Regions from separate parts of the Streptomyces sp. SCSIO 30461 genome, predicted to be linked through region 1. Evidence: riboswitches for the same ligand, from Rfam matches in the RefSeq annotation. Region 1 holds a riboswitch; each other region holds the start of a gene.

The links. A riboswitch is a leader RNA that binds a small molecule or an ion and turns the genes downstream of it on or off. The one in region 1 is predicted to bind cyclic di-AMP.
Positions count from the first base shown of each region.
Region 2: linked by a shared signal. The riboswitch ahead of V1460_RS14300 (LysM peptidoglycan-binding domain-containing M23 family metallopeptidase) and the one ahead of V1460_RS09905 (M23 family metallopeptidase) in region 1 are both predicted to bind cyclic di-AMP.
Region 3: linked by a shared signal. The riboswitch ahead of V1460_RS02415 (M23 family metallopeptidase) and the one ahead of V1460_RS09905 (M23 family metallopeptidase) in region 1 are both predicted to bind cyclic di-AMP.
Region 4: linked by a shared signal. The riboswitch ahead of V1460_RS20500 (C40 family peptidase) and the one ahead of V1460_RS09905 (M23 family metallopeptidase) in region 1 are both predicted to bind cyclic di-AMP.

Region 1 is NZ_CP146101.1:2,203,719-2,207,039, forward strand. Features, by position in the region: gene V1460_RS09895 (pitrilysin family protein) at 1-12, shown strand, start outside; gene V1460_RS09900 (pitrilysin family protein) at 9-1,412, shown strand; cyclic di-AMP (ydaO/yuaA leader) riboswitch at 1,670-1,838, shown strand; gene V1460_RS09905 (M23 family metallopeptidase) at 1,851-2,624, shown strand; gene V1460_RS09910 (GntR family transcriptional regulator) at 2,868-3,321, shown strand, end outside.
Region 2 is NZ_CP146101.1:3,231,076-3,234,396, forward strand. Features, by position in the region: gene V1460_RS14290 (DUF6126 family protein) at 1-41, shown strand, start outside; gene V1460_RS14295 (tyrosine-protein phosphatase) at 61-876, opposite strand; cyclic di-AMP (ydaO/yuaA leader) riboswitch at 1,285-1,438, shown strand; gene V1460_RS14300 (LysM peptidoglycan-binding domain-containing M23 family metallopeptidase) at 1,443-2,438, shown strand; gene V1460_RS14305 (IS1182 family transposase) at 2,649-3,321, opposite strand, start outside.
Region 3 is NZ_CP146101.1:502,547-505,867, reverse strand. Features, by position in the region: gene V1460_RS02420 (PrsW family intramembrane metalloprotease) at 1-325, shown strand, start outside; gene V1460_RS02415 (M23 family metallopeptidase) at 423-1,517, opposite strand; cyclic di-AMP (ydaO/yuaA leader) riboswitch at 1,529-1,664, opposite strand; gene V1460_RS02410 (PP2C family protein-serine/threonine phosphatase) at 1,948-3,093, opposite strand; tRNA gene V1460_RS02405 (tRNA-Met) at 3,302-3,321, opposite strand, start outside.
Region 4 is NZ_CP146101.1:4,617,264-4,620,584, forward strand. Features, by position in the region: gene V1460_RS20490 (ATP-dependent Clp protease proteolytic subunit) at 12-647, shown strand; gene V1460_RS20495 (hypothetical protein) at 655-963, shown strand; cyclic di-AMP (ydaO/yuaA leader) riboswitch at 1,313-1,469, shown strand; gene V1460_RS20500 (C40 family peptidase) at 1,473-1,949, shown strand; gene V1460_RS20505 (DUF6328 family protein) at 2,024-2,599, shown strand; gene V1460_RS20510 (8-amino-7-oxononanoate synthase) at 2,605-3,321, opposite strand, start outside.

The DNA of each region.
Region 1 (3,321 bases):
GCCGGACAGTGACCGAGGCTGCCGTGACCATGGAATTCCACCCGCAGCCCCAGCCCGGCGACGCCCGGCCGTGGGCCTTCCCTGCGCCCGAGCGCGGGGCGCTCGGGAACGGGCTGACCGTGCTGCGCTGCCACCGTCCCGGCCAGCAGGTGGTGGCCGTCGAGATCTTCCTCGACGCTCCTTTGGACCTGGAGCCCGACGGCCTCGACGGCGTCGCCACGATCATGGCCAGGGCGCTCTCGGAGGGCACCGACAAGCACTCGGCGGAGGAGTTCGCCGCCGAGCTGGAGCGTTGTGGCGCGACGCTCGAGGCGCACGCCGACCACCCGGGCGTCCGTATCGGGCTCGAAGTGCCGGTCTCCCGGCTGGCGAAGGCCATGGGACTGCTCGCCGAGGCACTGCGGGCCCCGCTGTTCGCGGACAGCGAGGTCGAGCGGCTCGTCCGCAACCGCCTCGACGAGATCCCGCACGAGACGGCGAACCCGGCTCGCCGCGGTGCCAAGGAGCTGTCCAAGCAGCTCTTCCCGGCGTCTTCGCGGATGTCGCGCCCGCGCCAGGGCAGCGAGGAGACCGTGGAGCGCATCGACTCCGCGGCCGTCAGGGCCTTCTACGAGGCCCATGTCCGGCCCGCCACGGCCACGGCGGTGATCGTCGGCGACCTCACGGACGTCGATCTGGACGCCGTGCTCGCCGACACCCTCGGTGCCTGGACGGGCAGTGCGGGCGCGCCTCGCGCCATGGCGCCGATCACCGCCGACGACACGGGTCGTGTCGTGATCGTCGACCGCCCCGGCGCGGTCCAGACACAGCTGCTCATCGGCCGCGTCGGACCGGATCGCCATGACAGCGTCTGGCCGGCCCAGGTCCTCGGCACCTACTGCCTCGGCGGCACGCTGACCTCGCGCCTGGACCGTGTACTGCGTGAGGAGAAGGGCTACACCTACGGCGTGCGGGCGTTCGCCCAGGTGCTGCGCTCGGCCGCCCCGGCGTCTCCGGGCGGAGCCACCGGCGCGGCCACCCTCGCCATCAGCGGTTCCGTCGACACGCCGAACACCGGACCGGCCCTCCAGGACCTGTTCACTGTGCTGCGTACGCTCGCCGCCGAGGGGCTGACGGATGCCGAGCGCGATGTCGCCGTGCAGAACCTGGTGGGTGTAGCCCCGCTGAAGTACGAGACGGCCGCCTCCGTCGCCGGCACCCTGGCCGACCAGGTCGAGCAGGGCCTTCCGGACGACTTCCAGGGACAGCTCTACGCCCGGTTGGCCTCGACGGGCACCGTCGAGGCGACCGCCGCGGTCGTCAGCGCCTTCCCCGCGGATCGCCTCGTCACGGTCCTCGTCGGTGACGCGGCGGAGATCGAGGAGCCGGTCAAGGCCCTGGGCCTCGGTGAAGTGACAGTTGTCACGGGCTGATTGACCGTCCTTGAGGCGCCGCTCGTGGAGCCGAGAGGCCGCGGCGAGTGAGTGCGAGGAAGGGCCCCGTTGGGCATGGGTACGCCAACGGGGCCCTTTTCGCTGCCTGTTTAACGTTTGTCCGGTTTGCTGGAGAGGCTGCCTGTCTGTGCTGTGGGATACGCGACAAAATCCCGTGACCGTTTGGTGATTTACGGAAGATCGGCTTAGCGTCTTCTGCGCTGTCCGACCTTTGCACGCGCCGCACCCGCGGCAACGGGCAGCGATCGCCGAGTCCCCGTCAGGCGCGAGCCTGGGGAGCCGGGGACCCGCAAGTCCCCTGGGGTGAATCGGAACGCCTTCGCACACCTGCGCGGAGGGGGGCCGTAGGAGACCTTCCTGCTCCGAACCCGTCAGCTAACCCGGTAGGCGAGAGGGAAGGAAAGGACAAGCCACTTCATGGCGTTCACCCGTGCCACCGGGAAGCATCGTGGTCCGAGCCGGCTGTCGCGCAAGCGCGCGGGCGTGGCCGGAGCCGCCGCGCTGGCCACCACCGGCGTCGTCGGAGCACTCGCCTCACCCGCGCTCGCCGCCGAGCCGGACAGCCTCTCCGTCGAGGACACCGGCCTGAACCAGGTGGTCGTCGCCGGCGACATGCTCGCCAAGCAGGTCGGCGCCCAGGCCGACGTCCAGCAGGAAGAAGCCGACTTCGCCGCGTCCCAGGCCAAGGCCGAAGCGGACGCGAAGCGCAACGCCGAGATCCGGGTCAAGGCCGCCCGGGACGCCGAGGAGCGCGCTGCCCGAGAGGCCGAGCGCAAGCGCCTGCTGTCGTACAACCTCCCCGTCGCCGGGTCCTACGTCAGCACGGACTACCACTCGGGCGGAGCCGTCTGGTCCTCGGGCAGCCACACCGGGATCGACTTCCACGCCTCCTCCGGGACAAAGGTCGTCGCGGTCGGCACGGGCACCATCGTGGAGGCGGGCTGGGGCGGCGCCTACGGCAACAATGTCGTGATCAAGATGAACGACGGCACGTACACCCAGTACGGCCACCTCTCGTCCATCAGCGTCTCCGTCGGCCAGCGGGTCACCCCGGGTGAGCAGATCGGGCTGTCCGGCTCCACCGGCAACACCACCGGCCCGCACCTCCACTTCGAGGCCCGCACCGGCTCCGATTACGGTTCCGACATCGACCCGGTGGCCTATCTGCGCGGCCACGGCGTCAAGCTCTGACCTCCGCGCGCTGTCCCACGGCGCGCGGAGTCCGAAGGCTCCGGCCGGTCATCGAGACCGGCCGGAGCCTTCGGTATTTTCCGGCCAAAAAATATCCATGGATCAAGGCAGGCCATCGGAAATTCCCGCCCATTGTCATAGAGTCACCGAAGGGCATCGCCTGACTGGTCGGCTGCTCGACTCGGATGCCGCTTGAATTCGAGCGGATGTGGCAGATGCAGGGGATTACTGCGGAGGTTCGGTATGCGCATTCCCGCGCGTTCGGTATGCACGGCGATCCGCGACGACATCGTGTCCGGGGTCTTCGAGCGAGGCAGCCGGCTCGCCGAGGAGCAGCTGGCCCGTCGCTACGGAGTCTCGCGGGTCCCCGTGCGTGAGGCGCTGCGCACGCTGGAGTCGGAGGGCTTCGTGGTGTCGCGGCGGCATGCCGGAGCGTGCGTCGCGGAGCCCACCGCGCAGGAGGCCGCCGATCTGCTGGAGATCCGCGCGCTCCTGGAGCCTCTCGGTGCCGCCCGGGCCGCGCGGCGGCGCACGGAGGCCCATCTGAAGGTGCTGCGCGGACTGGTGAGGCTCGGCCAGGAGCGAGCGCGCCACAGCCAAGGCGAGGACCTGCGGGCACTGGGCGGATGGTTCCACGAGACGCTGGTTCAGGCGTCCGTGAGCCCCGGGCTCATCACCCTGCTCACCCAGTTGCGGC
Region 2 (3,321 bases), 1.0 Mb from region 1:
CGGCGTTCCTCTATCTGCTGTTCACCGTCGGCGGGCAGTGAGTCCCGAGCGGGCAGGTGCTCAGACCGATCCGTCCAGCAGGCGGTCGCGCAGCCGCTCCCGGGTTGCGGAGGTGAGGCCGAGTCCCTCGGTCAGATAGCGCTCAGTGCCGCCCCAGGTCTCCTCGATGGTGTCGAAGGCGGCCGCCAGGTACTCCGCACGCGCGTCGAAGAGCGGTCGCAGCAGCTCCATGACCTCAGGGGACATTCCGGCCGGTGATGTGTCGCTGCGGCGCACCCTGTAGCGGCGGTGGGGGTCGTTCGACTTCAGATAGTCGGCCTCGATGGCGTCCCGCTCGACGCCGACCGCGAGCAGTGAGATCGCGATCGACAGGCCCGCGCGGTCCTTGCCCGCAGCACAGTGCATCAGTGCGGGGACGCTGTCCTCGGCCAGGGAGTGCAGGACCCGGCTGTGCTCGTCCGTCCGTTCGCGGACCATCTTCCGGTACGAATCGGACATCCGGTCGGCGGCCTTGCCCTCGGAGAGGATCGAGCGCAGCTGCTCCAGATCGCCGTCATGCACCATCCTCCAGAACTCGGCGCCGTCGGCGGGGTCGCTGAGCGGGATGTTCACGTTCCGCACCCCGGGCAGCTCGACATCGGGCCCCTCCAGCCTGTGGTCGGCGGAGTTGCGGAAGTCGAAGATCGTGTGGAGTGCGAGGGAAGTCAGGAACGCTGCGTCGTCGGCGGTGGCATGGGCGAGGTGCCCGCTGCGGAACAGCCTGCCGTGTCGCACCCGGCGCCCGTCCACGGTCGGCAGTCCACCCACGTCCCGGAAGTTGCGCACGCCCGAGAGTTCGGGCTCGGTCGAGGGGGCCTGGGGCAGCTGCTGTGTCACGGGGGCTCCTCCGTGTCTGCGGTGGGTGTCGCACGCCGACGGCGGTGTGCACCCGACCATACGACATGGATTCCCCAAAAAATCACCCCGCCCGATGCGCTCCTCTCTGGGTTGAATGCGGCTTGTGTCCGTTTTAGTTGATTAAGGCAGAGTGCACCCATTGGTAATGGGATGGTATTCCCGTCGTGAGCGGGATCATATTCGTGACGGTCCGTCGCCGTGTCTCCCCATCAAAACCCTTTGCCTATAAGGCGATCAAAGATCCGTAATCCACGCAGAGTGACCGTAAAATCCCCGTTGATATCGCGCGGGCGAATGCCGACTGAATAGCACTGCTTGTACGGCTCGTCCGACTCGCCTACGGTCACCGCAATCCGGTCGGACCGCCGAATCCTGCCGCCGACCGGAATTCCGCACACACCCACGCGTGGCAGGAGCGGGGGACCCAGGTAAGCCGCCGTCCCGGGATTCCGGACGGCTAGGGGTGTAGTCGCGCCTTCGCGCGGCCGGGCAGCTCCAGCCCGAATCCGACAGCTCACCTCGCAGGCGCCGGAGAGGAATTCGCCATGCCCGGACGGGGTAAGCACCGCCGACCGAAGACCAGCCCGCTCGCCCGCGGATTCGTTGCCGCGGGTACGGGTGGCGCCGCCATCGCACTACCGCTCATCGGCGCCGCGGGTGCGGCGCACGCCACGGGGCAGTCCGCTCCCACGGTCACCGCCGAACGCACCGCCGCCATCCGCCAGGCCGCAGTCCCACAGGCCGTCGCCGCACCGAAGTCGCCCAAGACCTACACGGTCGCGCCCGGCGACCACCTCTCCAAGATCGCCGTCGAACAGCGGGTTCGTGGCGGCTGGCAGAAGCTGTACGCCGACAACCGCGAGGCTGTCGGTGAGAATCCCTCGCTGATCCACCCGGGCCTCAAGCTCGCCCTCGGCGCCCCGGCGAGGGCCGCGGCCCCGGCGGAGCGCCCCGCCCAGGCGCCGGCGCGGCCGGACCGGGCCTCGCGCTCGGCCGACCGTACCGCCGACGCCCCCAAGACGGCCCCGACCGCCCCGCAGATCAAGTCCGAGGCCAAGGCCAAGGGTGAGTCCGCGGTCAAGGCCAAGGTCGAGGCTGCCGCGGCTCCCGAGGTCCCGGCCCCGCAGGACAAGGCGTCCTTCTACTCCGCCCCGGTCACCGGAGGTGTCAGCACCGCGTACCGCACCCCGGGTGCCCTGTGGTCCAGCGGCTACCACACCGGTCTCGACTTCATCGCCTCCACGGGCACCTCGGTCAAGTCCGTCGGTCCCGGCTCTGTCGTCTCGGCCGGTTGGGCGGGAGCGTATGGGAACCAGGTCGTCATCCGGCACACCGACGGCACCTACGCCCAGTACGCTCACCTCTCCGTCCTGTCCGTCTCGGCCGGACAGGACGTGAGCGGCGGACAGCAGATCGGCCTCTCCGGCTCCACCGGCAACTCCACGGGTCCGCACCTCCACTTCGAGATCCGCACCGCACCCGGCTACGGCTCCGACATAGATCCGCTGGCCTACCTCCGGAAGCACGGCGTCCGCCTCTGAACCACCTCTCCGACTGAGGCGACGTCTAGGTGACTGGTGTTAAGCGGGTCGTCCTGGGCGTGCGGTGTCGCCGTTGGGGGTGTCAGGGTCGTGGTTGCTGGCTGGTGGTCGGGCGGCGTGTGGGCGGTTCGTGGCCGTCGTGGGGGCTGTTGAGGGCTTGGCACGGCCGCGTGCGGGTCGTTTGCATGGTCCAGGGCGCCCTCGGGACGGTCAGCCGGCGGCGACCGCCCACTTGTCACTGCCTGTGGACATGATTCCGAGCACGCCGAGCCGCGCGACGTTGACGGCGGCGGCCAGCAAGGAGAAGTCGGCGGCGATCTTGGCCCGGCCCCGCACCCGGGCGCGGCGTCCGCCGTGTCGCCGCCGCATCAGGTGGGCGATCTTGCGTTCGACCTTGGGGCGGGTGGCCCGGTAGGCGGCCAGCCAGACGGGGTCCGCACTGCGAGCCCGGCCCCGGGCCAGGTGTTCTTCGTGAGGGCCGATGGTGATGACGCGTCCGTTCCTGGCGGTAGTGCACTGCGCCGCAAGGGGGCAGGCGGCGCAGGCGGTCTTGAAGCAGGCCGTCCCACCGCCATCAGACTTCGGGCGGATCGCGGCGGTCACCTGGTTCGGGCAGGTGACCTGCCCTGCCTCCAGATCGATGGTGAAGGCGTCCTTGGAGAACCGCCCACCGGGCGCGTTGGCCGCCTGCACCTTGACCATCACCCGGGCGCCCGCGTCGTCCAGCTCGGCCAGCAGCGGCCCGGTCCCGTAAGCGGCGTCGCCGTAGACTTCGGCCCGCGCCTGGTCTGCCTGCTCGGCGGCAGGTGGTTGGAGAACGTCGGCGAGCAGGTCGGCGGCGGGCTCGGCATCGCCGGCGTTGCCCGCCGTGACCTCGGTCGCG
Region 3 (3,321 bases), 1.7 Mb from region 1:
CCCCGCCGAGCCGCTCGCCCTGTCCTCGATGCGGGCGCGCACGCTGGCCCGGGACGCGGCGGCGCGTGTTCATGGGAGCGCGGCGGCCCGTGCCGTGTCCGAGTACGAGGGGTTCGCCACCTCGCTGGCGTTCCTGCGCCACCGAGCGCACCAGGGCACGGCAGGACCGGACTTCACCGCACGCGAGCAGGAGCTGCTGCATCACCTGTGGCAGCGCAAGCATGTCGCGTCACCGGCCCTAACCTACGCGGCGCGAGCGACGGGGCGCGTCCGGATTCCTCCGCCGCACCGGGACTACGAGGGCTACAACCCCTATCGCGGGTGAATGGGCGAGGAAGCGGACGAAGCGCGTGCAGCACCGCACCCGTGGCGCCTGAGCCGCCGTCGGGCCAGGCACCCCGGGTGCGGTGCTGCACGGTGCTTCAGATGCTGAGGCCCTTGTCCCGCAGCCAGGCGGCCGGGTCCACGCCGGCACCGGACGGGGTGTGCACCTCAAGGTGCAGATGCGGCCCGGTGACATTGCCGGTCGCGCCGACGCGTCCGACGGTGTCGCCCGTCCCGACCTTCTGGCCCGCGCTGACACTCATCGACGACAGGTGGGCGTACCAGATCTCGGTGCCGTCCTCGAGCTCCAGCACCACGCGGTAGCCGTACGACCCGGACCAGCCCGCCGACTTGACCGTGCCGCCGTGCACGGCCTTCGCGGGGGTGCCGGTGGGCGCCGCGAAGTCGAGGCCGGTGTGCTGGCCGGACGACCACATGGAGCCGGACTCACCGTAGGTGGAGGTGATGGTGTACGAGGACGTCGGCAGCGCGTAGCGCCCGGCCAGCTCGGCGAGTCGGGCGGCCTCCGCAGCCGCTGCGGCCTCCGCAGCCTCCTCTTCCGCCTTGCGCTTGGCCTCGGCGGCTGCGGCCTCCGCGGCGGACTGCTGCCTCGTCGCCTCGGCAGCGGCCTGTTCGGCGGCGGCGTTCTCGGCTGCCGCCCTCGCTTCGGCCTCCACCCCGGCCTGCTGCTGCTCGGCCTGCTGGAGGATACGGGCGCGCAGCGCCTCGCCCGCGGTGGTCTGCTGGGCCCCGGTCTGCTCGGCTGTACCGGCGGTGGTGGCGACGGACATCGCCGAGAGCGGTGCGTCGGCCGCCCCGCCCGCGCCCTGCTCGTCGGAGTCGTCGGAGTCGTCGGAGGACTCCGACATCAGGGAGGCCACGCCCGGCAGCGACTGGGCGTCCGGAAGGTTGTCCTTGATGCTGTCGGGCAGGGATATGGAGACGGCCGGCTTGTCCTGCGCGGTGGCTATGCCGCCCGCGCCGACAGCGGCGATCACGCCCACACCGAGCACGGTGGAGCTCCGGGCGAGACCGCCGCCTCGCTGTTTGACGACACGGTGCCTGCCGCGGACCGGGCGGAGGGACTCCTCCGTCGGATTCCACTCCTCCGTCCCGTCGGAAGGAATCCACTCGGCGGCCGGGGCCCACTCGGTGGTGGGAATCCCCTGGAGGGCAGGCTCGTTGGACGCCACGGAGGCGTGCTCCTTTCCTTCCTTCTCGCCTACCGGGTTAGCTGACGGGTTCGGAGCAGGAAGGTCTCCTACAGGCACCCTGAAGTACCCGATTCACCCCAAATGGTGGTTCCCCGGTTCCCTTGCGGGATTCGGCGCATGCGCACGGTGCCGCCTCTTGCGACGACTGGGACGACCGTGCTGCGTTATCGAACGTTAATAGACGCCGACGCTCCATTCCAAGCCGTCCCCCTTGATCATTAACTATTTTCGGCCTGGACTTAACGCCCATCAGGTGAGCAAATAGGGCAAGTTGACCGCCCCTCACGACACATTGTTCACCGTTGAATATCTGATGATTCATCAAGCTCAGACGTTGGGAGCCGACTGACCAGGGCGGACCGGCCGGACCAACCGGAGCGACAAGGCGCCTCTGGGCCACCCACAGGCCTCAGGACGCAACCGGCACCGACCTGTTCCCTACCGGCTGATGCACACCCGGCCTGGCGACCGCCAGCAATGCCATGTCGTCCGCCAGGCCGCCACCCGTGTGCCGCCGCACATCGGCCACCACCGCGTCCAGCAGCTCGTCGGGCCCCGGGAAGACCAGACCCCCGAGCCGCGCCCGCGGATCATAGAAGGTGCCGTGCCGGTCGCGGGCCTCGGACAGCCCGTCCGTGTACAGGAGCAGCGTCGCTCCGGCCGGAAACGGCGCCTCGTCCACGTGGTCCGGCCAGTGGGCGAGATCCCCCATTCCGAGCGGCAGCGCGTTCTGGCTCGGCTCCAGCATGTAGAGCGCGCCGTCCGCGTACATGACGATCGGAGGCGGATGGCCCCGGTTGACCACCCGGACGCGACTCCCGTCGCGCGGGATCTCGGCCAGCACCGCCGTGGTGAACCCCTCCACCCGGTCGAGTCCGTGCGGGCGGCTGTCCCCCCGTGCCAGCGCCCGCTCCAGGCGCTGGGCGATCCCTTCCAAGGAGGGCTCCTCATCGGCCACCTCGCGGAACGCTCCGAGCAGCACCGCCACCGCCTCGACCGCGTCCAGCCCCTTTCCCCTGACGTCGCCGACGATCAGACGGACACCGAACGCGGTGTTCTGGACGGCGTACAGGTCACCGCCGATGAACGCGTCCGCCTGCGCCGCCTCGTACCGTGCGGCCACATTCAGCCCACCGATACGCTCGGCCGGTTCGGGCAGCACGGCGCGCTGGGCCGCCTCCGCGATGACACGGGCGGAGGCGAGCCGCTCACCACTGCGGCGGAGTACCCGGTTGATGTAGAGGGCGACGATCGACACCGTGAGCACGGTGAAAACCTCAGTCGCCGGCGGCACCTGGCCCAAGGTGCCGTTGTAGACGTTCAGCCCCAGCACGGTCAGCACACCGGCAGCCGTCGTCACCAGGGTGCCGCGCCATGTGTAGAACGGGGCGGCGAGCAGCGGGGCGGCGGCGAAGAACGGTGATGCGCGGTACGTCTCCGGGGTGAACAGGTCGAAGACCAAACCGGCGATGATCGTCAGCCAGGGCAGCAGCAGCACGAGGACACGGCCGCCGCTTCTCGGCCGGGGTCCCTCGCCGCCGTCGTACTGTGCCAAGACTGCTCTCCCGCCGATCCGCCCACGGCCGCGGACGGATCCGCGCACCACCAAGGCTGGCCTCAGCCGCGCCGCGGGGCGAGTCACCGTCGGCCAACCGGGCTAAGCGGCCGACCCTCACCAGCGGCCAAGCCGCCACAAGGCCCGACAACACACAGACAGAGGGCCCGGATCCAGCATGCTGCTGGATCCGGGCCCTCTGCTTCAGTAGCGGGGACAGGATTTGAA
Region 4 (3,321 bases), 2.4 Mb from region 1:
GGAGATGTGCGATGCAGCGTTCACAGGCCCGCTATGTGCTTCCGGAGTTCCACGAGCGGACCACGTCCGGAATCCGCACCCTGGACCCGTACTCGAAACTGCTGGGCGAGCGCATCGTCTTCCTCGGCACGCCGATCGACGAGACCGCGGCCAGCGACGTGGTCGCCCAACTGCTCTACCTCGAATACGCCGCCCCCGAGCAGGACATCCAGCTCTACATCAACTCGCCCGGCGGCCCCATCAGTGCGATGACCTCCATCTACGACACGATGCAGGTGGTGGGCTGCGACGTGGTCACCACCTGCATCGGGCAGGCTTCTTCCACGGCCGCCGTACTCCTCGCCGCGGGCACCCCCGGCAAGCGCATGGCGCTGCCGGGAGCCCGGGTCGTGGTCCAGCAGCCCGCGCTGCCCGAGCCGATGCGGGGGCAGCCGTCCGATCTGGACATCCAGGCCCGGGAATTGCTGCGGATGCACGATCAGATCGCCGCCATGCTCGTACGCCACACCGGGCAGAGCGACGAAAGCGTCCGCGAGACGCTCGACCGCGTCACGGTCTTCGACGCGGCTTCCGCGCAGGACTTCGGCCTGATCGACCATGTCATCAAGAACCGCAAGGCATCGGCGGCTTCGTCCGGGACACGGTGAACGAGCCGTGCTGCCGCCCGAACTGCCGCCGCTGCCGGCGCTGACCCGCGCCGAAGGCCAGGTCATCGACCGCTACCTCGAAGTCGTCGACCAGCTGGGACGCATCAACCCGGCACACGGCACGCACACATACGGGGCGCTGCGCGCCGCGCAGGCACTGGCCGCAAGGGCGGATGCACTCCGGGACGCCCTCGCGCTGATGCACGCGCGCGGGGAGAGCGAACTGCACGCACCCACACTGACGCGCGCCCTGCGGGTGCTTGGCGGGGAACGGCGCACCGCCCGCATCACCCTTCCACCGGAATCCAGGAGTTGAGGTGGCCGAGGAGCCGTCAGCGGCGTGGCGCACGCGTACGAGTGGGTGTCGGCCAACCGGCTCACTCGATTCCGCCGCTCATGCGCCCGGCAAGTTGCGTTCCCCGATGGGCCATCCGATGCAAGGCGGCGTTATGCCGCAGGTACGGCGCCTGCAGCGGTAGCGGCCGGCACGGCCGAATGGGGTCCTCCACCTGATTGGATGAGCGGTGAGGAGCTTCACGAAATGCCGTTTCGACGAGGAGATCCGGCAGTTCGTGCGTCAAGATCGCTGGGACGACAAGCCCCCGCCACCACGGCGGGGCGGTCCGGGCGGACGCCGAGTCCTGCCGCCGCCCCGGATGCCTGAGTCGACATGAGTGCTTTCGGCAGGAGTGGAGGACCCAGGCAGTACGGTCCGGCCGCCATATCCGGGCGGACCTCGGGGTGAAGCCGCGCTCGCGGCCGGGCACCTTCGCCAGCCCGAACCCGACAGGTCATCCTTCACAGGCGGCTGACGAAGGGTTGCGCATGACTGCGCATGCATACAGTCCGTCCCTGTTCGCGCGGACGGGTACCGTCTCCGCTGTCACGCTCGCCGCTGTCGGCGGCTCGCTGCTCGTACCGGGCGGCGCCCCGGAAGCCCATGCGGCCGCCGCGCACGCGGCCAAGGCCCTGAAGGTGGCCGCTTCCAAGAAGGGCGCACCCTACGGGTACGGCGCCACCGGCCCCAGCAGCTTCGACTGCTCGGGCCTTGTTCTTTACTCGTACCGGAAGGCCGGCAGGAGCCTCCCTCGCACCGCACAGGCGCAGTACAACCGGACGCGCCACATCGCGGCGTCAAGCCGTCAGAAGGGTGATCTGGTGTTCTTCCATCACGGCGGGCAGGTCTACCACGTCGGGATCTACGCGGGCGCAGGGAAGATCTGGCACTCCCCCAAGACCGGCTCCGTGGTCAAGCTGACCAAGATCTGGTCGAAGGGTGTGCGGTACGGGCGCGTGGGCTGACCGAGCAGGACGGCTGTCGCCGGCCGCCGCCGGCAACAGGACACAACGTGCATAGTGTGGGTTACTCATACCATATGGACGATGAGGAAGCCCGCATCGCGCGGGACGAGACCGAGACCGAGCGGGCGGACCGCAATTTCGCCGAGCTCCTGCAAGAGCTGAGGGTCATCCAGACCGGCGTGCAGATCCTTTTCGCCTTTCTGCTGACTCTGGCTTTCACGGCCCGGTTCCCCTCACTCGACTCGTTCCAGCGCGGCACCTATGTGACGACGCTGATGCTGGCCGTGGTGGCCGCGGCGCTGTTCACCGCCCCCGCCGCGGTCCACCGCGGGCTGTTCCGCAGGGGTGCCAAAAAGGAGATCGTCTCGGTCTCCTCGCGGCTGGCCGGAATGGGGCTCGCCGTGCTCACCCTGGCGTTGACCTCGGCGGTGCTCCTGGTGGTCGACGTGGTGCACGGTACGCCCGAGGGGGTCACCGCTGCCGCCGCGACCCTGTTCGTCTGCGTCATGCTGTGGGGGGTTCTACCACTCGGCATGGCGCGGAAGTTCGACCGTCGAGGGCAGCAGTCGGACCTCGGCGACCCGATGCCTGACTCCGAGCACCGTGGCACGGACCACGGCGACCGTGGCACGGACCACGGTCGCCGGTGAGGACCTCAGCGGCCCGGCGCGGCGCCCAGGATGACGGCGATCGCCTCGTCCAACTGCCGCTCCGTGAGGTCGGCGCGCGCGGTCAGCCTGAGCCGCGAGATACCGTCCGGCACGGACGGCGGCCGGAAGCAACCGACGGCGAGACCCGCGGCGCGGCAGTCGGCCGCCCAACGCACGGCAGACTCCGCTGACGGCGCCCTTACGGAGACGACCGCGGCGTCGGGGCGGGCGGCCGTGAGCCCTGCGTCGGTGAGGCGTTCATGGAGCGTCGCCGCCACGGCGCGGGCCCGGTCCGCCAGCTCCGGCTCGCGCTCGATCAGACGCAGACTCGCCAGCGCGGCGCCCGCCGCCGCGGGTGCGAGGCCGGTGTCGAAGATGAACGTCCGCGCGGCGTTGACCAGGTGGGCGATGACCCGTGCCGGGCCGAGCACGGCTCCACCCTGGCTGCCCAATGACTTGGAGAGGGTCATGGTGGCGAGCACGTCGACCGCGCCCGCGAGCCCCGCCGCGTGCAGCGCGCCCCGGCCGCCGTCGCCGAGTACCCCGAGGCCGTGCGCGTCATCGACGACCAGCGCGGCGCCGTGCGCGCGGCAGGCCGCGGCGAGCGCGGTGAGCGGCGCCGCGTCTCCGTCCACCGAGAAGACCGAGTCCGTGACGACGAGCGAGCGCCGCCCGGGGTGCGCGTCGAGGGTCTTGCGCACCGCCTCCGGGTCGGCGTGCGG